DNA from 2 places in the Anoxybacillus eryuanensis genome. Region 2 is predicted to be linked to the other one. Evidence: a T-box and tRNA genes for the amino acid it is inferred to sense, from the RefSeq annotation. Region 2 holds a T-box; the other holds one or more tRNA genes.
What was found. A T-box is a leader RNA that pairs with one kind of tRNA and senses whether it is charged. The one in region 2 lies ahead of pheS (phenylalanine--tRNA ligase subunit alpha), so its partner is inferred to be a tRNA-Phe.
Positions count from the first base shown of each region.

Region 1: it encodes a tRNA-Phe, which carries the amino acid that the T-box ahead of pheS (phenylalanine--tRNA ligase subunit alpha) is inferred to sense. The anticodon was not compared.

Region 1 covers NZ_JBPODS010000015.1:24,018-35,441, reverse strand. The annotation lists gene HNQ84_RS12630 (two-component system regulatory protein YycI) at 1-407, opposite strand, end outside; gene HNQ84_RS12625 (YycH family regulatory protein) at 394-1,722, opposite strand; gene walK (cell wall metabolism sensor histidine kinase WalK) at 1,728-3,542, opposite strand; gene yycF (response regulator YycF) at 3,547-4,251, opposite strand; tRNA gene HNQ84_RS12610 (tRNA-Phe) at 4,352-4,424, opposite strand; tRNA gene HNQ84_RS12605 (tRNA-Asp) at 4,918-4,993, opposite strand; gene HNQ84_RS12600 (adenylosuccinate synthase) at 5,088-6,374, opposite strand; gene dnaB (replicative DNA helicase) at 6,490-7,854, opposite strand; gene rplI (50S ribosomal protein L9) at 7,932-8,381, opposite strand; gene HNQ84_RS12585 (DHH family phosphoesterase) at 8,378-10,351, opposite strand; gene HNQ84_RS12580 (YybS family protein) at 10,373-11,302, opposite strand; gene rpsR (30S ribosomal protein S18) at 11,364-11,424, opposite strand, start outside.
Region 2 covers NZ_JBPODS010000008.1:11,736-23,159, reverse strand. The annotation lists gene dnaI (primosomal protein DnaI) at 1-717, shown strand, start outside; gene ytxC (putative sporulation protein YtxC) at 782-1,636, shown strand; gene thrS (threonine--tRNA ligase) at 1,932-3,863, shown strand; ribosomal protein L20 leader region at 3,982-4,105, shown strand; gene infC (translation initiation factor IF-3) at 4,104-4,673, shown strand; gene rpmI (50S ribosomal protein L35) at 4,693-4,893, shown strand; gene rplT (50S ribosomal protein L20) at 4,912-5,271, shown strand; gene HNQ84_RS08975 (dUTP diphosphatase) at 5,332-5,820, shown strand; gene HNQ84_RS08970 (M42 family metallopeptidase) at 5,876-6,961, shown strand; gene sspI (small acid-soluble spore protein SspI) at 6,984-7,193, opposite strand; gene msrA (peptide-methionine (S)-S-oxide reductase MsrA) at 7,277-7,801, shown strand; gene HNQ84_RS08955 (TrmH family RNA methyltransferase) at 7,798-8,550, shown strand; T-box leader at 8,621-8,856, shown strand; gene pheS (phenylalanine--tRNA ligase subunit alpha) at 9,062-10,096, shown strand; gene pheT (phenylalanine--tRNA ligase subunit beta) at 10,111-11,424, shown strand, end outside.

The DNA of each region.
Region 1 (11,424 bases), on a different contig from region 2:
AAGTCTTCATCATACTTCCAAAATGTATATTGATCACCTGCAATTATATTTTGTCTTAAAAACTCTGTTAGGCGATAGCCGTCTTTTGGATCTTGTAGCGGCACAGGTTTAATAAAATGAGCTTGCAAAACGGTTTCGTTTGCCGCTTCAACTTGTTGGTTTGGCAAATTTTTGACTTCTTCTTCCGTAAACGTTTTACTTTTCCCACTAACGTATGTCGCTTTCGTGATCTCTTTTGGTAAATCGACATATGTAATGCCATCCGCTTCGAGCTGTTCCTCGATAGTCGCTTCCAAAATCACATCAAGCTGGCTACTATTTTTTTTCTGGATGAATTGGTAACCTAAAAATATATCCAGAATGAGAAATGTAATAATAAAAATCGTTTTCGTTTTACTCCAATCCAATGATATCCCCTCTTCGTTCATCTGTCGTCATCACAATTTTTCGCCATGTTCCATTATACAAACAATACCAGCTCGGCTCTAACATGACGATATTTTCTCGCTCCGAATCACGAACGAGCTCATAGCCAATCGCAATATCGTCAATGAATTCATGTTGAATATTTTTTTGCTTTTTCAACTGATCAATGACTTCATATCCGGAGGAAAGTGTAATTGGTAAACTTACCCGGTCAGGAATGGCCAATGTGAATAACGGACGTTGGTAATTCATAATCTCATTTTCTCCCCATATTTGCACAATTTCTGCCATTCCATAACGATTAAATACAGGGTAGCCATTGGCAAACAAACGAAAGGTTACCTTTCTTCCATTTTCGTCTAACTGATCAAAATAATACGTATCCGTCCAACCGCCATGATCGTTCACAAAATCAATGCTCTTTTGCAAAACCGTCGGATCCGCCGCCTTTATCTCGCCACGGGCAGCTGGATTGACATACAACAACAATTTTTTGGATAAATCAACATCCATTAAACGCGACCCGTCTGTATACTCCTCACCAAAATTGAGTACATCTTTTTTCACAAAACTTGGGTCTGTAAATAATGCATCTTTAAAACGATCGCTACTTAACTCGTCCATGTAGTATTGCAAGCGGTTTAATACGAGGGGACGAGCGGGTAAAAACAACGATTTTGTCTCGCTAATGTCATAAGATAAAAAAGGTGTGTAACGTTCTGCCCGCGCATAATATGTTTGTTTCAAATTTTCAATCACCGCATCTTGAACAACCGCTTTATATATACGCTTCTCATTGGCAGATACGAAATAGACATTCATTTCTTCTTCGTTTTCATTCATCGGAATGATGATGCGATCAAACTGAACTTTTTCGATATCCTGGTCTTCAAATTGAAATATCGTTCGATACATTTCGATCGGTATGTCATCAGGATAAATAATTTCAATTTTTCCTTTCCCATGTATAAACGAAAGAAACTGTTCTTTTTTAATTGTGCTTGATATATTTTCGAAATGATCGAACGTCCAATTTTTCATCTCTTTCATAAATTTATAAATATCCGAGTGATGTGTCATTCCATAATGTTGTTCATTTTTATGAATAAAAATATAACGTGGCTGAATAACCGTACTATAATCAACAGCAACATTGCTGACAGGGACGTTTTGAATGTATTTTGCGTTTTCAATAAAGTCATATTTCGGCTGATACGTCCATAAACTCCACGTTAAAAAAACGCTCGTACATACAAGAATCGTCAATACAATGGACTTAATCGTTTCGTATTTCATCGTTTTCATCCTTTTTTCTGTTGTTCAATCGGCAAAGTAAAGTAAATAGTTGTCCCTTTTCTTTCTTGGCTTTCGGCCCAAATACGTCCTCCATGTGCGACGACAACTTCTTTTGCAATAGCAAGACCTAGTCCTGTTCCACCGAGTTTACGTGAGCGCGCCTTATCGACACGATAAAAACGCTCAAAAATTTTAGATAAATCCGATTTTGGAATGCCGACACCCTCATCTTTTACACTTACTTCAATATAGTCCGTTCTTTTTCTTACTCGAAACGTAATTTTCCCTCCTTGTGGAGAGTATTTTAAGGCGTTAGAAATAATGTTATCGAGTACTTGAGTAATTTTGTCTTCATCCATATATACAATCATTTTCTCATCCGGGAAATCTCGAATAAACGAAACATTCTCTTTTTTTGTTAATTCAAATCGATCGATGACTTTATGGAAATACGGGATAAAATGTACACGTGTTTTTTTCAATTTATAATCTTTACTGTCGAGCTTAGAAAGCTGCAACAAGTCATTGACAAGACGAATCATTCGTTCTGTTTCATTTTGCGTCACCTCAATAAACCTCGGGGCAATCTCCTCATCCCGCCATGCTCCATCTGCGAGCGCCTCTAAATAACTGCGCATCGTCGTTAGTGGCGTTCGCAATTCATGCGAAACATTCGCTACAAACTCTCGACGATCACGATCAATTTTTTCGTGTTCCGTAATGTCATGCAACACAACAATTAATCCGTTCACAAATCCTTTTTCTTTTTGAATCACAGATAAAGAGGCACGTAAAATGTACATTTCGTCATCTGTACTAAAATCTAAAATTAATGTTTCACGTTCTTCAATTAACGTTTCGAACGTATATTGTTCATCTAATCCTAATACCGTCACAATCGGTGCAGAAAGCACTGTTTCACGTGAAACATTTAAAATGTTTAGCGCAGCATCGTTAATTAAAATAATTCGTCCTTTTCTATCTGTTGCAATCACACCATCTGTCATGTGCGTCAATACCGATTCTAATTTACGACGCTCTCCTTCTGTCGTCGCTTGCGCTTCTTGCAATTTTTTCGTTAAGTTGTTAAAGCTAAGCGCAAGCTGTCCAATTTCATCGTATCCATATACTTTTACTTTTCGGGAAAAATTCCCTTTCGCCATTGCCAATGCTTGTTTACGCATATCTGAAATCGGGCGTGTGATGGTCTGTGCCAACAAAATGCCTAACAATGCAGTAATGGCTAAAGCAATGCCTGTTCCTGTCGCTAAAATATTATTAATTTGCCTCATTTGCGCAAAAACATTTTCCATCGAAGCAATGACATAAATTGCCCCTTTAATTTCATTTTTCACCTTAATGGGCGTAGAAGAAATATACATACGATGACCTGTTTTTGGATCAACAAGCATTTTTTCTGTCATTTCGCCCGCAACTAATGTTCGTTTAATTAGTAAATCTGTCGTCCGCTTTCCTACAATATTTTGATTATATGGGTTCGATGTTCCTAATACTTTACTTTTATGATCAATGACGCGCACTTCAGAAATATCTTGTGAAACAAAATCTTGTAAAATAGTCCGAATTTCTTCTTCGAGTGTAGGGCTTTTTTTATCACGTTCTTTGTTCATTTCTTGTTCAATATTATAAGCAAGTAAAATGACACGTTCGTTTAATGAGTTTTTAAAAGTTTCAACAAGTTGCGCTTCCAATTGGCGCACGAAATAAGCCCCGATAATTTGCATTGCAATTAAAATAAGCAAAATGTAAATCAAGGCAAATTTCACATGAATCGATTGAAATATACTTACCTTTCTCATGCGGTTACTCCTGTTCTGGATTTCGCAAATAATATCCTACCCCACGTCTTGTCACAATCCATGTCGGGTGCGAAGGGTTATCTTCGATTTTTTCACGCAAACGTCGCACAGTTACATCAACGGTGCGCACATCACCAAAATAGTCGTATCCCCATACCGTTTGCAGTAAATGTTCACGCGTCATCACTTGTCCAATATGCTTTGCTAAATAGTGAAGAAGTTCAAATTCCCGATGCGTTAGTTCAATCTGCTCTCCTCGTTTCGATACAGTATAAGCATCTGGATGTATGGTGAGCGAGCCAATTTTTATTTCACTCATTTCTTTTACATCTTGTTCTTGTCTTTGTTGGTGACGCCGTAAATTAGCTTTGACACGCGCTAACAGTTCGCGTGTGCTAAATGGTTTCGTAACGTAATCGTCTGCGCCAAGTTCTAGCCCAAGCACCTTATCAATTTCAGAATCTTTCGCTGTCAACATAATAATCGGCATATCATATTTTTTACGAATTTCGCGACATACTTCCATTCCATCTTTTTGAGGTAGCATAATATCTAATAAAATTAAATCAGGCTGAATGTCTTCTACTTTTTGTAGCGCTTCCACACCGTCATATGCACAATGTACGTCATATCCTTCTTTTCTTAAATTAAATTGCAAAATATCAGCAATCGGTTTTTCATCATCAACAACTAAAATTTTTTTCTCCATGTATATTCACTCCCCCAAAAGACATATTTACATATAGTGTACCATGTCACCATTATAAAACAAAAAAGCATAGACACACATATGTATCTATGCTTACAAGTGGCTCGGGACGGAATCGAACCGCCGACACAAGGATTTTCAGTCCTTTGCTCTACCGACTGAGCTACCGAGCCATATAAATAACCCATTTACTATCGTTCATTTGTTTGAAACATGCACGTCCTTCGTCCCGCTCTCAGCTTGTTTACTCAAGATGTGACTCGAGCGGTACGCTGTAGCTTCTCAAAGAAACTTATTCACTCGTGCTCTACCGACTGAGCTACCGAGCCATATAAATAACCCATTTACTACCATTCATTTGTTTGAAACATGCACGTCCTTCGTCCCGCTCTCAGCTTGTTTACTCAAGATGTGACTCGAGCGGTACGCTGTTGCTTCTCAATGAAGCTTATTCATTCGTGCTCTACCGACTGAGCTACCGAGCCATATAAATAACCCATTTACTATCGTTCATTTGTTTGAAACATGCACGTCCTTCGTCCCGCTCTCAGCTTGTTTACTCAAGATGCGATTCGAGCGGTACGCTGTTGCTTCTCAAAGAAGCTTATTCATTCGTGCTCTACCGACTGAGCTACCGAGCGATATAAGTAACTATTCCAATAAAAATGGCGGTTCCGACGGGATTCGAACCCGCGATCTCCTGCGTGACAGGCAGGCATGTTAACCCCTACACCACGGAACCGCATCCAAAAGACATTTATTATTTTACTATATAAGTAACAATAAAACAATAGTTTTTTAAAAATACGTCGATGATTTGCTCATCGACGTATTTTTCATGCATACACATTGCGGACAACATTTGTTTGAGAACGGTCTGGTCCAACCGAGAAAATAGAAAGCGGAATACCTGTTAATTGCGAAATACGCTCAACGTAACGACGTGCGTTCGTTGGAAGCTCATCTAAACTTTTGACACCTGTAATATCTTCCGTCCATCCCGGCAATTCTTCATACACCGGCTCACATTCCGCCAACACTTTTAAGTTCGCAGGGAACTCCTCGATGATTTGTCCTTTGTAACGGTAAGCAACACAAATTTTTAACGTTTCAATACCTGTTAACACATCAATCGAGTTTAATGATAAATCTGTAATACCACTAACGCGACGTGCATGACGAACAACAACGCTATCAAACCAACCAACACGGCGTGGACGTCCCGTTGTCGTTCCGTATTCACGCCCTACTTCGCGAATACGATCACCAATTTCATTGTTTAACTCCGTTGGAAACGGACCGTCGCCGACACGTGTTGTATATGCTTTAGCTACCCCAACAACATGTTTAATTTTTGTCGGACCAACACCAGCCCCAATCGTAACCCCACCAGCAACAGGATTTGACGATGTAACAAACGGATACGTGCCTTGGTCGATATCTAACATGACACCTTGGGCACCTTCAAATAAAACACGGCGTCCTTCGTCAAGCGCATCATTTAATACAACAGATGTGTCACAAACGTACTTTGCGATTTGCTGTCCATATTCGTAATATTCATCAAGAATGTGTTCTAACTTAAATCCTTCTACACCGTACACTTTCTCAAAAAGCATGTTTTTCTCTGCTAGATTGCGAGCTAATTTTTCTTCAAATACTTCACGATCAAGCAAATCTGCGATTCGGATACCGACACGCGCTGCTTTGTCCATATAAGCAGGGCCAATTCCTTTTTTCGTCGTTCCGATTTTATTCGCCCCTTTTCTTTCTTCTTCTACTTCATCAAGCTTTAAATGATAAGGCAAAATGACGTGCGCGCGATTGCTGATGCGTAAATTTTCCGTACTTACGCCACGCTCGTGTAAATATGCTAATTCTTGTACGAGCGCTTTCGGATCGACAACCATCCCATTTCCAATGACACAAATTTTATCTTTATAAAAAATACCAGAAGGGATTAAATGTAATTTATACTTTTCGCCGTTAAATACAATCGTATGTCCGGCGTTATTTCCACCTTGATATCGTGCAATGACTTCTGCATGCTGTGATAAAAAATCTGTAATTTTTCCTTTTCCCTCATCGCCCCATTGTGTTCCAACAACAACAACTGAAGACATAGCGAGCACCTCCGCTTCATCAATTCCAAACATAGTAAGTGTACCAAATCAACTATGAAAAATCAATAAAAAACCGAACATTTATGTGTTCACTCTTTATTTTTATTCGTATAAATTACGCTCCCGGCGGAACGTTTGCATCATCGAAGCGGCGCTCTAAGTTGACAAACTTGTTATACTCTTTTACAAAAGCAAGTTGTACTGTACCAACAGGGCCGTTCCGTTGTTTTGCAATAATAATTTCAATGATGTTTTTGTTTTCTGATTCTTTATCGTAATAATCATCACGATATAAAAAAGCAACAATATCCGCGTCTTGTTCAATACTCCCCGATTCGCGTAAGTCAGACATCATCGGACGTTTATCTTGACGTTGCTCGACACTACGTGAAAGCTGGGATAAAGCAATGACAGGGACATCTAATTCACGAGCTAACGCTTTTAGCGAGCGGGAAATTTCTGATACTTCTTGTTGACGATTTTCACGATTGCGTCCACTTCCTTGAATGAGCTGCAAGTAATCGATTAATATCATACCAAGTCCTTGTTCTTGTTTTAGGCGACGACATTTGGCACGAATTTCACTAACACGAATGTTCGGTGTATCGTCAATAAAAATACCGGCATTTGACAGACTTCCCATCGCCATCGTTAACTTTCCCCAATCTTCTGGCGTCAGTTTACCGGTTCGTAAGCTTTGAGCGTTAATGTTCCCTTCTGCGCAAAGCATACGCATGACGAGTTGTTGCGCTCCCATTTCCAAGCTAAAAATTGCCACATTCTCCCCCGTACGCGTCGCTACATTTTGAGCAATATTTAATGCAAATGCTGTTTTTCCAACAGACGGACGAGCGGCAACAATAATAAAATCGCTTCGTTGAAATCCTGCTGTCATCCGATCAAGTTCAATAAACCCTGTTGGAATTCCGGTAATTTCACCTTTCCGATTATGGAGCATTTCAATGTTGTCGTATGCTTGAACAAGCACATCTTTTATATTTTGGAATCCGCTCGTATTTTTCCGTTGAGATACTTCTAAAATTTTTCGCTCGGCTTCATTTAACACATCTTCTACTTCATCTTCACGCGTATAGCCGTCTTGAGCAATGGATGTAGCCGTACGAATTAAACGGCGCAAAATAGATTTTTCTTCTACAATTTTTGCGTAATAATGCACATTGGCCGCTGTTGGAACGGCATTTGCAAGCTCCGTTAAATACGAAACGCCTCCCACTTCTTCAAGTGCATTTGCATCTGCTAATTCTGATGTAACTGTCACAAGATCAACAGGTTCGCCACGATCAGATAATTGTAACATCGTTCGGAAAATTTTCTGATGGGCCGCTCGATAAAAATCTTCGGGAATTAATATTTCTGAAGCAGTTGTGAGCGCGGATGGCTCCAATAAAATCGCTCCGAGCACAGCTTGTTCAGCTTCAATATTTTGTGGGGGGAGTCGATCAGCAAATATGTCTGTCATGTACGCTCACCGTCCTTTCTCATAAGAAAAATGTGATTATATGCACGGAAAAAAATCCGGCATAAAATCACATTTCATTACTTTTGTTCCTGTACATGTACTTTTAATGTAGCAGTTACCTCTGGGTGAAGTTTAATTGGTACATTTGTATAGCCAAGCGCCCGAATGGCATCATCTAGTTCAATTTTTCGTTTATCAATTTTAATATCATGTTGTTGCTGAAGCGCCTCTGCAATTTGCTTGCTTGTAATTGAACCGAATAGACGACCACCTTCACCAGCTTTTGCAAATAATTCAACAGTTAACGTATCAATTTTTTCTTTCAGTTGCTTCGCTCGAGCTAATTCTTCTTCCGCTTCTTTCTTTTGTTTATTTTTTTGCGCTTCCAATGCTTTTAAGTTGCCTGGTGTTGCTTCAATAGCAAGTCCTTGTTTAAATAAAAAGTTTTGCGCATAACCATCAGCAACGTTTTTTACTTCTCCCTTTTTCCCTTTTCCTTTCACATCTTTTAAGAAAATAACTTTCATGTTTTTGTACCTCCCTCAATATATTCTCGAATTGCTGCCTTCAATCGTTTTTCTGCTTCGTCAATTGTTACATTAGCAAGCTGAGTGGCCGCATTCGTTAAATGACCGCCACCATCAAGCTTTTCCATAATTAACTGCACGTTTACATCTCCTAATGACCGAGCGCTAATTCCGATCGTTTGATCGTTCCGTTTCGAAATAACAAAAGAAGCAACAACACCATGTAAAGATAATAGCGTATCCGCTGCTTGAGCAATTAATACAGGATCATATGCTTCATTAGCATTTCCTTTTGCAATTGCGAAACCATGTTCATCAATGATAGCGTTCTCAATTATTTTAGCACGTTTAATGTAATGCTCAATATTTTCTTTTAACAGTTTCTGGACAAGCGTCGTATCTGCTCCTTGAGCACGTAAATATGAAGCGGCATCAAACGTTCGTGAGCCGGTGCGTAATGTGAAACTTTTCGTATCAACAACAATACCAGCTAATAAAGCTGTCGCCTCAAGCATAGACAATTTCGAGCGCTTCGGTTGATATTCTAACAATTCCGTCACTAACTCTGACGTAGATGATGCATATGGCTCCATGTAAACGAGAATCGGATCTTGAATGAACTCTTCTCCACGGCGGTGATGATCGATCACTACAACCCGATCTAACCGTAACAATAACCGTTCTTCAATGACGAGCGAAGGTTTATGCGTATCTACAACAACGAGCAACGTATCTTCTGTCGCTAACTCCAATGCTTGCTCAGGAGAAATAAATCGTGACCACAATTCCGTCTGTTTTCTCACTTCCTCAACCAATCGCTGTACGCCAGAGTCAATACGGTTTGTATCAATGACAATAAACGCCTCTTTTTGATTCATTTGGGCCACTTTTAAAATACCGATAGCCGAACCGATAGCATCCATATCGGGATATTTATGCCCCATAATAAACACTTGCTCACTTTCTAAAATGAGCTCTTTTAACGCATGCGATATAACACGAGCTCTAACCCTCGTTCGTTTCTCCATCGGATTCGTTTTCCCGCCATAAAATTTTACTTTACCGTTCGGTTGTTTAATCGCTACTTGGTCGCCGCCGCGTCCAAGTGCTAAATCTAAACTAGACTGCGCCAACGCCCCGAGTTCTGGTAAAGACGGAGAGTTTGTTCCTATTCCGATACTTAACGTTAGCGGAACATGATTTTTCGCCGTCTGTTCGCGCACTTCGTCTAGAATAGAAAATTTATTTTTTTCTAGTTGCTGTAAAATATATTCGTTTAACACAGCCACAAATCGATCTGACGACGTACGCTTTAAAAATAAGCCGTATTCACTCGCCCATCGATTTAAAATGGACGTCACTTGGCTGTTGAGCTGACTCTTCGTTTGATCATCCATTCCTTGCGTCACATCGTCGTAATTATCAAGAAAAATGACGCCTACTACGATCTTTTCTTGCTCGTATTTTTTCTCTAGTTCTGCTTGTTCCGTAATATCAAAAAAGTAAAGTAATCGTTCTTCTCGGCGAATAATTACTTTAAATGTTCGATCGTGAAATGTAATGACTTCTTCCGTTTCCTCTGTTTTTATGAGCGGAACAAGTTGTTCAGCAACATCATATAATGATTGTCCAACTAGCGTATCCACTCCAAAACAAGAAGATAAAAAAGAGTTTGTCCACTCAATTTCTAACTCCTCATTAATGAGCATAATGCCAATTGGCATCCCCATTAACGCTTCTTCTCCAACTTTTTTTATCCGATAAGAGAGAGTAGAAATATAATCTTCAATTTCCTCTTTTGCAACTTTATACGATCGAAAGACGTGAAACAACGTAGGGCCAAGGAGCACAGCACCAACTATCCCAATCATCCATTCAAAGTACGTAACAATGATAAGCAATATAAACGTAATACCGATTAAAACATACAAGGGATAGCGATGCCTCGGCTTTTCATACAAACTGGACATGAACGTCAGCTCCTTGCGTCATTAATCTTTCAACTTCTTTCGCAAATCAAATCCTAAATCAATTATACCTAATATTCGCACGAGGTGAAGTAAAAAAGGGAAAAATAGCGATAGAACGACAGTTGCAATAGCGCCTTTGCGCCCCATTTTTTTATGGTACATCCAATAAAAGATGAACGAAAATCCTTGAATAGTCATAAGTAACTGTAAAATTTGAAACAAATTAAGCAACGCAATGTAAAGAAATGAACCGTGCTCGATTGGGAAAAATAACAAAAGCATGACCGCTAAATAGTACCATAGCAAACTTTTCGGTAAAACAAGTTCACGAAATGGTTGCCAATTCCCAATTTCCATATTTAACCGTCTCAAAATAGATACGGCAACTTGTTGAGTAATAAAAGCAAAACATGCAGCTGCAAAGACGAATGCAGTCGGTAACAAATCGATGACAATGTCCATCGTTTGTTTCATTGCTTGTTCAAATTGTCCATTTGTTTGCCCAAGTTTCTCTAATATGTTTTGCGCACTTTGAAACGATTGTTGCATCATTTCTTCAATTTGTTTCCCAATATGAATGTCGAAAAATAAGACAGAACTCGCATAAATGATGATCATGCTCACTAAAAAAGAAAGAGTACCAACAAGCAAAACAGTATATTTTCCACCTTGCTTTCGCCACACATGTCCCATGACAACTCCGCTACTTGCAAACATAAATGTCATCGGAACAGAGAAAAGGGAACCGAACCAAATGGATGGAATAAATGATATAGCAAGCAAAAATAAGCCGTTTTTATATGTGTGGCGCATTGTAAATAAAAGAAACGGAATTGCCAAAAAAAATGTTGTAACCATTCCGAACACCGGCATATATAAACTGAGCAAAAGGAGAACTGTGAAAATAGCAAGTTGCACAGCTCCTTCCGTTAATACCCGAGCGTTTTTCACCTTTTTCCCTCCTTGAAAACAAAAAGCAGTAAGGCTCCGTCCCCCTTACTGCTTTTTCTTTTTATTCGCCCGCAACGTACGGTAATAAAGCCATTTGACGAGCACGTTTGATCGCAATTGTT
Region 2 (11,424 bases):
CAATGTCCGAATTTACTGAAAGGGTACACACCTCATTTAATTTGGCAAGGGAAAAACATTGATGTACAATACGAGCGCTGTGCTCGTAAAGTGCAAGATGATGAACGGAAAAAACAACAGTCGCTCATTCGTAGTTTATTTATTCCGCGTGACATGCTACAAGCATCATTTGATCAGTTAGAGACGGACGATCTTGGAAGAATTGAAGCGATCGAACTTGCGAACACATTTGCTTCAACGTATGAAGTAGGTAAACGAACGAAAGGACTGTATTTATACGGTTCTTTTGGCGTTGGAAAAACGTATTTGTTAGCAGCGATGGCAAATGAGTTAGCCCAAAGACATATTGCTTCATTTCTTGTGTACGTGCCGGAATTTGTTCGTTCATTAAAGTCATCGCTTCAAACGGACGCGTTTCAAGATACGATTGAATATGCAAAGCAAGTGCCTGTTCTTATGCTCGATGATCTAGGGGCAGAACTAATGTCAAGTTGGTGGCGCGACGAGGTGCTCGGTCCGATTTTACAATATCGTATGCTTGAGCATTTGCCGACATGCTTTACATCGAACTTTGATTTGAAACGTCTTACCCATCACTTCGCTCACTCACAACGAGGTGAAGAAGAACAGGTGAAAGCGGCTCGAATTATTGAGCGAATTGTTTATTTAGCTACTCCGATCGAGATGAAAGGAAAAAATCGACGAATCGAAATGTGATAAACAGACGGTGTTCCCCATATATATAAAACAAGCATGTTTTTGGAAAAAGGGAGGGGCACCGTTGATTTATATCGTATTTCAAGATGGACAAGATGCACAACGGCTTTTTGTGGAATTGAATAAAGCACCACAACCATATGGAAAATTGTTTTACGACGACAAGACGATTACCGTCTTCTTTCATGAATCGAATATTGCCCATATGCGCGCATTGTTCATTCCGATTTTTACTTCATGTATCATTCAAGCGTTTGAAGCACGTTGGATTTTATCAATTATTTCCCGTACGTTCTTTTATGAGAATGAAGAAGAGCAACAACAAATTTTACAGCTGACTTACTCGTTTATTGATGGAGAAAGGTACGACTATCGTCTCGGAAAAAAATTGATTATGCCGCGCGAGCAATTAATTGCTCAATCGCTACATGAATGTTTACATGAAGGTGTATTTTCGTTCGAGTCGCTTATGACTTTTCGGTTAAAGCCGTATTATGATCGGTTGATGCATTACGTTGAATTAGCCATTGACGAATACAAACTAGAACAAGAATATCAAGCGTTTGTTCATATGTTGCGCGAAATTGTTGCATCACGTCAGCCGAAAATGAACGTGCTTCATGTAGTATATGAGAATGAAACGTTTCAATTTTTTGATGGTCAATTTTTGTACTTGTCACCGCAACAACTAAAGCAGTTCATCGATCGACGAATCATGGTGAGCCAGCCGATGTACATTGATACATCTGTATTAGCTCCGCTCGTATCGATGGCGCCGGAAAAAATATATATGTATACAGATGTCACAGATGTGGGAATGATTCAAACGATTCAAAATGTATTTCAAGAGCGAATGGAGCTTCGAACACCTCTTGATTTTCCAAAGAAATATGCTTATAATGACATACATAATGAATAAGGTCAAAAGTGATGATGAGGACATGGGTGTATGTTTACGGTTCACAGAGAGGGAAGGCATAGGCTGAAACCTTCCTAACACGAAAGATGCACTTACCACCTCTAAACTTCAGCAGTGAACAATGGGACGATGCCCCGTTTAGTAATTGCTGACGGTTTGCGCCGTTATCGAAATGAAGCCGTTTATACGCTCGTTTGATATTTGTATAAACGGGAAGAAGGGTGGAACCACGAAGCCAACTCGTCCCTCGTTTTTGGGACGAGTTTTTTTATTTTTAAAAAAGGAGTGGATAGCTTTGGTGGATGTAGTAAAAATCACATTTCCAGATGGAGCAGTAAAGGAGTTTCCGAAAGGAGTGACAACAGAAGACATTGCGGCGTCAATTAGTCCAGGCTTGAAGAAAAAAGCAATTGCTGGGAAGCTGAACGATCGCATGATTGATTTGCGTACACCAATTGAAGAAGATGGCGCACTTTCGATTATTACACAAGATATGCCAGAGGCGCTTGATATTTTGCGCCATAGCACAGCGCACTTAATGGCGCAAGCGGTGAAACGACTATATAAAGATGTAAAGCTTGGTGTTGGTCCTGTTATTGAAAACGGTTTTTACTATGATATTGATGTTGATGTGCCAATTACAGCAGAAGACTTACCGAAAATTGAACAAGAAATGAAAAAAATTGTAAAAGAAAACTTAGACATCATTCGTAAAGAAGTGAGTCGTGAAGAAGCGATTCGTCGCTATGAAGAAATTGGAGATCATTTAAAAATTGAACTCATTCACGACATTCCGGAAGGAGAAGTTGTCTCCATTTACGAACAAGGAGAATTTTTCGATCTTTGTCGCGGGGTGCACGTGCCATCAACAGGAAAAATTAAAGAGTTTAAACTGTTAAGTGTGGCGGGTGCGTACTGGCGTGGCGACAGCAAAAACAAAATGTTGCAACGTATTTACGGAACAGCCTTTTTCAAAAAAGAAGATTTAGATGAATATTTACGCCTTTTACAAGAAGCGAAAGAGCGCGATCATCGCAAGCTTGGAAAAGAACTCGACTTATTTATGACATCGCAAAAGGTCGGACAAGGATTACCACTTTGGCTTCCAAAAGGAGCGACGATTCGCCGAACAATTGAACGTTACATCGTTGATAAAGAGTTGTCGCTTGGTTATCAACACGTATATACGCCGGTGCTTGGCAGCGTCGAGTTATATAAAACGTCTGGTCATTGGGATCACTATAAGGATGGTATGTTTCCACCAATGGAAATGGATAATGAGCAGCTTGTATTACGTCCGATGAACTGCCCACATCATATGATGGTGTATAAACATAAAATTCATAGCTATCGCGAACTGCCAATTCGCATCGCTGAACTCGGCACGATGCACCGTTATGAAATGTCTGGAGCGCTTACAGGCTTGCAACGTGTGCGCGGCATGACGTTAAATGATGCACATATTTTCGTGCGCCCAGATCAAATTAAAGACGAGTTTAAGCGCGTCGTCAATTTAATTTTAGAGGTATATAAAGACTTCGGTTTAACTGATTATTCATTCCGTCTGTCGTATCGTGATCCACAAGATAAAGAAAAATATTATGATGACGATGCGATGTGGGAAAAAGCACAAAGCATGTTAAAAGAGGCGATGGACGAACTCGGACTTGACTATTACGAAGCGGAAGGAGAAGCGGCGTTTTACGGTCCGAAATTAGACGTTCAAGTGCGCACAGCGCTAGGAAAAGATGAAACATTATCGACTGTGCAATTAGACTTTTTACTGCCAGAACGTTTTGATTTAACATATATTGGGGAGGATGGAAAACCGCATCGTCCAGTCGTCATCCATCGTGGTGTCGTATCGACGATGGAACGCTTCGTCGCTTTCTTAATTGAAGAGTATAAAGGCGCGTTCCCAACATGGTTAGCACCTGTACAAGTGCAAGTGATTCCAGTCGCTCCATCTGTCCATATGGACTATGCGTATGAAGTAAAACATGCGTTACAAGCGGCAGGCATTCGCGTTGAAGTCGATGAACGTGAAGAAAAAATCGGTTATAAGATTCGCGAAGCACAAATGCAAAAAATTCCGTACATGCTCGTTGTCGGGGATAATGAAGTGAGTGAAAGAGCAGTAAACGTGCGAAAATATGGCGAACAAAAGAGCGAAACGATGCCGCTTCATGCGTTTGTCGATTTCATTCAAAAAGAAGTGCGTAAATAATATAGTTGCATTTTTTCTTCATGTTTGTTATAGTTTTATTTGTTGTGATCAATTGACATCAGTTGACAATGTATTTCCGTTTATGGTATATATGTTAGAGTAAAAATAAATACTTGTTTGAAACAAGCAGAAGCACCCGCTTCTCACCTGATCGACGCCATATGGCTGTTAACAGGTTTATGACAAAACAAATGTTGTCATCGAGACGTGTGGGTGTATTATGCCCACACGTTTTTTGTTATGTGCGTTCTGCTTTTACAAACAAGTTTGAAAAAACCGTGGAGGTGGCTAGTTATTAGCAAAGATTTTATTATTAATGAAAACATTCGGGCACGTGAAGTTCGTTTAGTCGATCCAAACGGCGAACAACTTGGGATTAAGACGAAACAAGAAGCGTTAGAAATTGCGGCGCGTTTAAATTTGGACTTAGTGATGGTTGCACCAAATGCGAAACCGCCAGTATGTCGCATTATGGATTATGGCAAATTCCGTTTTGAGCAACAAAAGAAAGAAAAAGAAGCGCGCAAAAAGCAAAAAGTAATCAACGTGAAAGAAATTCGTTTAAGCCCAACGATCGAAGAACATGACTTCAACACAAAATTGCGCAACGCGCGGAAGTTCCTTGAAAAAGGAGATAAAGTAAAGGCGACGATTCGCTTTAAAGGACGTGCGATTACGCATAAAGAAATTGGTCAGCGCGTGCTTGATCGATTTGCTGAGGCGTGCGCGGATATTGGTACGGTTGAAACGGCTCCAAAAATGGACGGCCGCAGCATGTTTTTAGTGCTAGCACCGAAAAACGACAAATAACAAAAGGGAGGAACACCTTATGCCAAAAATGAAAACTCACAAAGGCTCAGCGAAGCGTTTCAAAAAGACAGGAACAGGCCAATTAAAACGTTCACACGCATTCACTAGCCACTTATTCGCAAACAAAACACAAAAACAAAAACGTAAACTTCGTAAAGCAACGCTTGTATCAAAAGGCGATTTCAAACGCATTCGTCAATTGTTAGATAACGTAAAATAATTTTAGGAGGGAAATATTATGCCACGTGTAAAAGGCGGTACAGTCACACGCAGACGTCGTAAAAAAATTCTTAAACTTGCAAAAGGATATTTCGGTTCGAAACATCGTTTATATAAAGTTGCAAACCAACAAGTCATGAAATCGTTAATGTACGCGTATCGCGACCGTCGCCAACGCAAACGCGACTTCCGTAAACTTTGGATTACGCGCATTAACGCAGCAGCGCGCATGAACGGTCTTTCTTATAGCCGTTTAATGCACGGATTAAAACTTGCAGGTATCGAAGTAAACCGCAAAATGCTTGCTGATTTAGCGGTAAACGATGCTGCGGCATTCACACAACTTGCAAACATCGCAAAAGAAAACTTAAACAAGTAATAAAAGAAATGGCCATTCTCCCTTGAGGGGATGGTCATTTTTTATAAGAGGGGGAGAAAAATGAATTTACAAACATTATTTTCTATGCAACGACAATTAGATGAGCGAATTGAGACAGAACGAGGATTGAGCGGTGAACGTTTAATTGAACGTAAGTTGTTAGCTCTTCTTGTTGAAATTGGAGAACTCGCGAATGAAACGCGCTGTTTTAAATTTTGGAGCTCAAAGCCGAAAGCGGCGGACGAAACGATTTTAGAGGAATATGTCGACGGTCTTCATTTTATTTTATCGCTCGGGCTCGATCTTTCCCTTTATGAACATATCCAATGGCCACATGTGCAAGAAAGTAAACCGCTTGTTGAACAGTTTTTATACGTATTTGAAGCCGTTCAGACGTTTCGCGAAAAGATGGACGAACAAGCATACGGTCGATTAGTATATGCGTATGCACAGCTTGGTCATGCGCTTCAATTCAATGCTGAACAAATTGAACGAGCGTATGTCGCAAAAAACGAAGTGAATCATGAGCGACAAAGTCACAATTATTAACAACTGTCAAAATGTTTAGTATAATGAGTGTTGTACATAGAGAGGAGTGACATACGTGAAAAAATTAGATGAAACGTTAACGATGTTGAAAGCGTTAACGGATGCGAAAGGCGTTCCAGGGAACGAACGAGAAGTGCGCGAAGTAATGAAGTCGTACATCGCTCCGTATGCTGATGAAGTGACAACGGATCGTCTTGGTAGCTTAATTGCGAAAAAAGTAGGAAAAGAAAATGGACCGAAAGTCATGATTGCTGGCCATTTAGATGAAGTAGGTTTTATGGTGACGCAAATCGATGAAAAAGGCTTCATTCGCTTCCAACCGCTCGGAGGCTGGTGGGGGCAAGTCATGCTTGCTCAGCGAGTGACAATTGTAACGAAAAAAGGCGACATTACAGGCGTCATCGGTTCAAAACCGCCACATATTTTACCTGCTGAAGCAAGAAGAAAGCCGGTAGAAATCAAGGATATGTTTATCGACATCGGGGCTTCAAGCCGTGATGAAGCGATCGAATGGGGTGTGCGTCCGGGTGATGCGATCGTTCCGTATTTTGAATTTACCGTGATGAATAATGAAAAAATGTTGCTTGCAAAAGCATGGGATAACCGCATCGGTTGTGCCGTTGCGATCGATGTGTTGAAACAATTAAAAGATGTGGAGCATCCAAACGTCGTGTATGGCGTTGGTACAGTGCAAGAAGAAGTGGGCTTGCGCGGTGCGCGAACATCTGCTTTTGCGATCGAACCAGATATTGCATTTGCGGTTGATGTTGGCATTGCTGGTGATACACCAGGTGTATCAGAAAAAGATGCGATGGGAAAACTCGGAGGTGGACCGCATATCGTTTTATACGATGCAACGCTCGTTTCTCACAAAGGATTGCGAGAATTTGTCGTTAACGTTGCGGAGGAAATGAACATCCCGTACCGCTTTGACGCGATGCCAGGCGGTGGAACAGACGCTGGTGCGATCCATATGACGATGCGCGGCGTTCCAGCGCTCACCATTTCCATCCCAACGCGCTACATTCACTCTCACGCTGCCCTTCTTCATCGCGACGACTATGAACAAACGGTAAAACTATTAGTCGAAGTTATTAAACGACTTGATGAAGATAAAGTGAAAGAAATTACGTTTGATTAAAAAATAGCCTTCAACGCGAAGGCTATTTTTTTACGGCTTCTTCTAATGTGGCAAGCATTGATTGTTTTTGTTCCTCTGTTGCGTGATTCCATAACGCTTCAAATAAAACGCCAAGACCAGGTAAATATTTTTCTTCGCCTTGTTGAATCGCATCGACGATCGTATGTTCAAGCTGGTCTTTTGAGCTGTTTGCGACGTTTGCCATGACGGCACCGCGTAAATTAAAGTCCATTTGATTCACTCCATTCTTTATGTATTGCGTACGTAGTTTTTGCTATAATGATAATTACTATTCATCAAAGAGGAGAGAGGAAAATGGAAAAAGCAACATTTGCGGGCGGATGTTTTTGGTGCATGGTCACTCCGTTTGAAGAACTTGACGGCATTTATGGCATTGTTTCTGGATACACAGGCGGTCATGTCGAACATCCGACGTACGAACAAGTGAAAACAGGAACGACAGGACATTACGAAGCGGTACAAATTACGTTTGATCCAGATGTGTTTCCGTACGAAAAATTGTTGGAGTTGTATTGGTGTCAAATTGATCCGACGGATGATGGCGGGCAATTTCATGACCGTGGTCCACAATATCGAACAGCGATTTTTTATCATAATGAGAGACAAAAAACATTAGCGGAGCAATCGAAAAAGCAATTAGAAGAAAGCGGACGTTTTTCCAAACCGATCGTGACAGAAATTTTACCAGCGACAACGTTTTATCCAGCAGAAGACTATCATCAAAATTACCATAAAAAAAATCCGAAACATTATAAAGAAGACCGCGCTGCCTCAGGCCGCGATGAATTTATTGCGAAACATTGGGGGAACAACGAGTGAAACGAATTGAATCGCCGAAAAATGAGCGAGTAAAGCAATGGAAAAAACTTTTAACGAAAAAAGGACGCGACAAAACCGGTCTGTTTCTCATTGAAGGGTTTCATTTAGTAGAAGAGGCGGTCAAAAGTGGCGTTCATATCGAACAACTGATTGTTGCGGAGCATGCGGTCATCCCAGCAAGCTGGGACATTGCCCATATTCCGATGACGATTGTGACCGACGATGTGATCAAAGCGATTAGCGATACAGAAACACCGCAAGGCATCGCAGCGGTATGTAAACAACTGCATTGGAACATTGATGATATACAAACGGCATTGTTCATTGACACCGTACAAGATCCTGGGAATGTAGGGACAATCATTCGCACGGCAGATGCCGCTGGAATAGACGCTGTTGTTGTCGGAGAAGGAAGCGCAGATATATACAATGCAAAAGTGATTCGTGCTACGCAAGGTTCGTTGTTTCATTTCCCTGTTATAAAAGGAGATATTGGGCAATGGATCGCCCACTTTCAAAACAAGCATATCCCTATTTATGGAACATCGCTTCAAAATGGGGTAGACTACCGTTCTGTATCTCCTTCTTCATCGTTTGCATTAATTGTTGGAAATGAAGGAAGCGGAGTAAACGATAAGTGGCTGCAACAGACGACAACAAACTTATATGTGCCGATTTACGGGAAGGCAGAATCGTTAAACGTAGCCGTTGCAACAGGAATTTTACTTTACCATTTGCAGAAAAAATAAACATATGTTTGTATCATCACCTTGCAGCTTATTGCCTATTTGCTTATAATAAATGAAGAATTTCATCATACAAAAAACGATGATCGAGAAGAGTAGCTTGCCGATCGCCATTCAGGGAGAAAACGCCATAGACTGCGAGCGTTTTTATGGTTGAAGCAAGTGAATTCACCTCGGGAGTTGGCGCTTGGACCATTTTGCGCATGCGAAATGTAAAGGCGTTCCGGTGTAGACCGTTATCTGAATGGAGTGAGCTATGCTTATTGTATAGCTAACAAGGGTGGTACCGCGAGTGCACTCGTCCCTTACTTAAGGGGCGAGTTTTTTATTTAAAGATTAAGAAAGTATAAAATTTCAGATTTACGGAACTGTCTAGCTCCAAGCGCCATCGGCTCGAGTCGCTTCGCCCCTTCTTTCGGCGGCGACAGCCTCCTCGGTGGGGCTTGTGCGCTCTTCGCCGATAGGCGGGCGCTTTGCGCTTTTCTTAATTATACATAACAAGGGAGGGTATTTCATGAAAGAGCGGTTACAACAGCTTCAACAAGAAGCACTTGAAAAAATTGAACAGGCAAACGATTTAAAAGCGCTCAATGACGTGCGCGTCGCATATCTTGGCAAAAAAGGCCCAATTACAGAAGTGCTACGCGGGATGGGGGCGCTGTCGCCTGAAGAACGTCCAATTATGGGAGCGCTTGTCAACGACGTGCGTGAAGCGATTCAACGAGCGTTAGAAGCAAAGCAAGCAACGCTTGAACAAGAAGAAGTCGAGAAAAAGTTGGCGTCTGAAGCGATTGACGTGACACTTCCGGGGCGTCCGATTAGACGCGGCAACCATCATCCGTTAACGCGCGTCATTGAAGAAATTGAAGATTTATTTATCGGAATGGGCTATACGATTGCTGAAGGACCGGAAGTCGAAAAAGACTATTACAACTTTGAAGCGCTCAATTTGCCAAAAGGTCATCCTGCGCGCGATATGCAAGATTCGTTTTATATAACAGAGGAAATTTTATTGCGTACGCATACGTCACCTGTGCAAGCAAGAACGATGGAAAAACATCAAGGGCGCGGTCCTGTAAAAATCATTTGCCCGGGAAAAGTGTATCGCCGCGACAACGATGATGCAACGCATTCCCATCAATTTACACAAATCGAAGGACTTGTTGTAGACGAAAACATTCGCATGAGCGATTTAAAAGGAACGTTACGTGAATTTGCGCGCAAAATGTTTGGCGAAGATCGCGATATTCGCTTCCGCCCAAGCTTTTTCCCATTTACAGAACCGTCTGTTGAAGTCGACGTTTCATGTGCAAATTGTGGCGGAAACGGTTGTAGCGTATGTAAAGGAACAGGTTGGATTGAAATTTTAGGGGCAGGGATGGTTCATCCGAACGTACTTGAAATGGCAGGATTTGATTCGAAAAAATATACAGGCTTTGCGTTCGGTATGGGTCCGGAGCGTATTGCAATGTTAAAATACGGCATTGATGATATTCGTCATTTTTATCAAAACGACATTCGTTTCTTACAACAATTTCATCGGGTGTAAAAGGAGGTTGCATGATGTTTGTTTCATATAAATGGCTACAGGAATACGTTGATTTAGCAGGCATTACCGCAAAAGAATTAGCCGGTCGCATCACGAAAGCAGGCATTGAAGTAGAAAGCGTTGAGGTGCGCAATAAAGGAATACAAGGTGTCGTCATCGGACATGTACTTGAGCGTGAACAACATCCGAACGCCGATAAATTAAGTAAATGTTTCGTCGATATTGGTGAAGGAGAGCCGGTGCAAATTATTTGCGGGGCGCCGAACGTCGCAAAAGGACAAAAGGTCGCTGTTGCTAAAGTTGGTGCCGTATTGCCTGGCAACTTTAAAATTAAACGCGCCAAACTGCGCGGTGAAGAATCGAACGGCATGATTTGTTCGTTACAAGAACTTGGCGTCGAGTCAAAATTAGTACCGAAAGAATACGCCGATGGCATTTTCGTTTTCCCAAGCGATGCACCAGTCGGGGCCGATGCGCTACAATTACTTTACTTAGATGACGAAGTGCTAGAACTTAGTTTAACACCAAACCGTGCCGATTGTTTGAGCATGGTTGGTGTTGCTTATGAAGTGGCAGCGATTTTAGGGCGAAGTGTAAAGCTCCCGACAATCGAACTTCACGAAAACAGCGAAAGCGTTCACGATTATATTTCTGTCCGCGTCGATGCGCCAGAAGACAATTCGCTATACGCAGGACGCATCGTGAAAAACGTGAAAATTGCTCCGTCTCCGCTTTGGATGCAAGCGCGTTTAATGGCAGCCGGCATCCGCCCGCATAATAATGTCGTTGATATTACGAACTACATTTTACTTGAATACGGTCAGCCGCTTCATGCGTTTGACTACGACCGGCTCGGTTCAAAAGAAATCGTCGTTCGCCGCGCAAAAGCCGGTGAAACGATCGTGACGCTTGATGATGTAGAGCGCACGCTGACAGAAGAGCATCTCGTCATTACAAACGGGAAAGAGCCTGTCGCTTTAGCTGGTGTGATGGGCGGTGCGAATTCGGAAGTATGTGATGAAACAGTAAACGTATTTATTGAAGCGGCATATTTTAACGGGGCGACGATTCGCCAAGCGGTCAAAGATCACGGATTGCGCAGCGAGTCGAGCACACGCTTTGAAAAAGGAATTGATCCTGCGCGCACGAAAGAAGCGCTTGACCGCGCAGCTGCGTTAATGGCGGAATATGCTAGCGGCGAAGTCGTTGGCGGCGTTGTCGAAGTCAACACGCTAACAAAAAAAGAAGTCGTCGTTACGATTACGTTAGATCGTATCAATCGCGTGCTTGGCACAACAATTACGAAAGAAGAAGTCGCAGGCATTTTG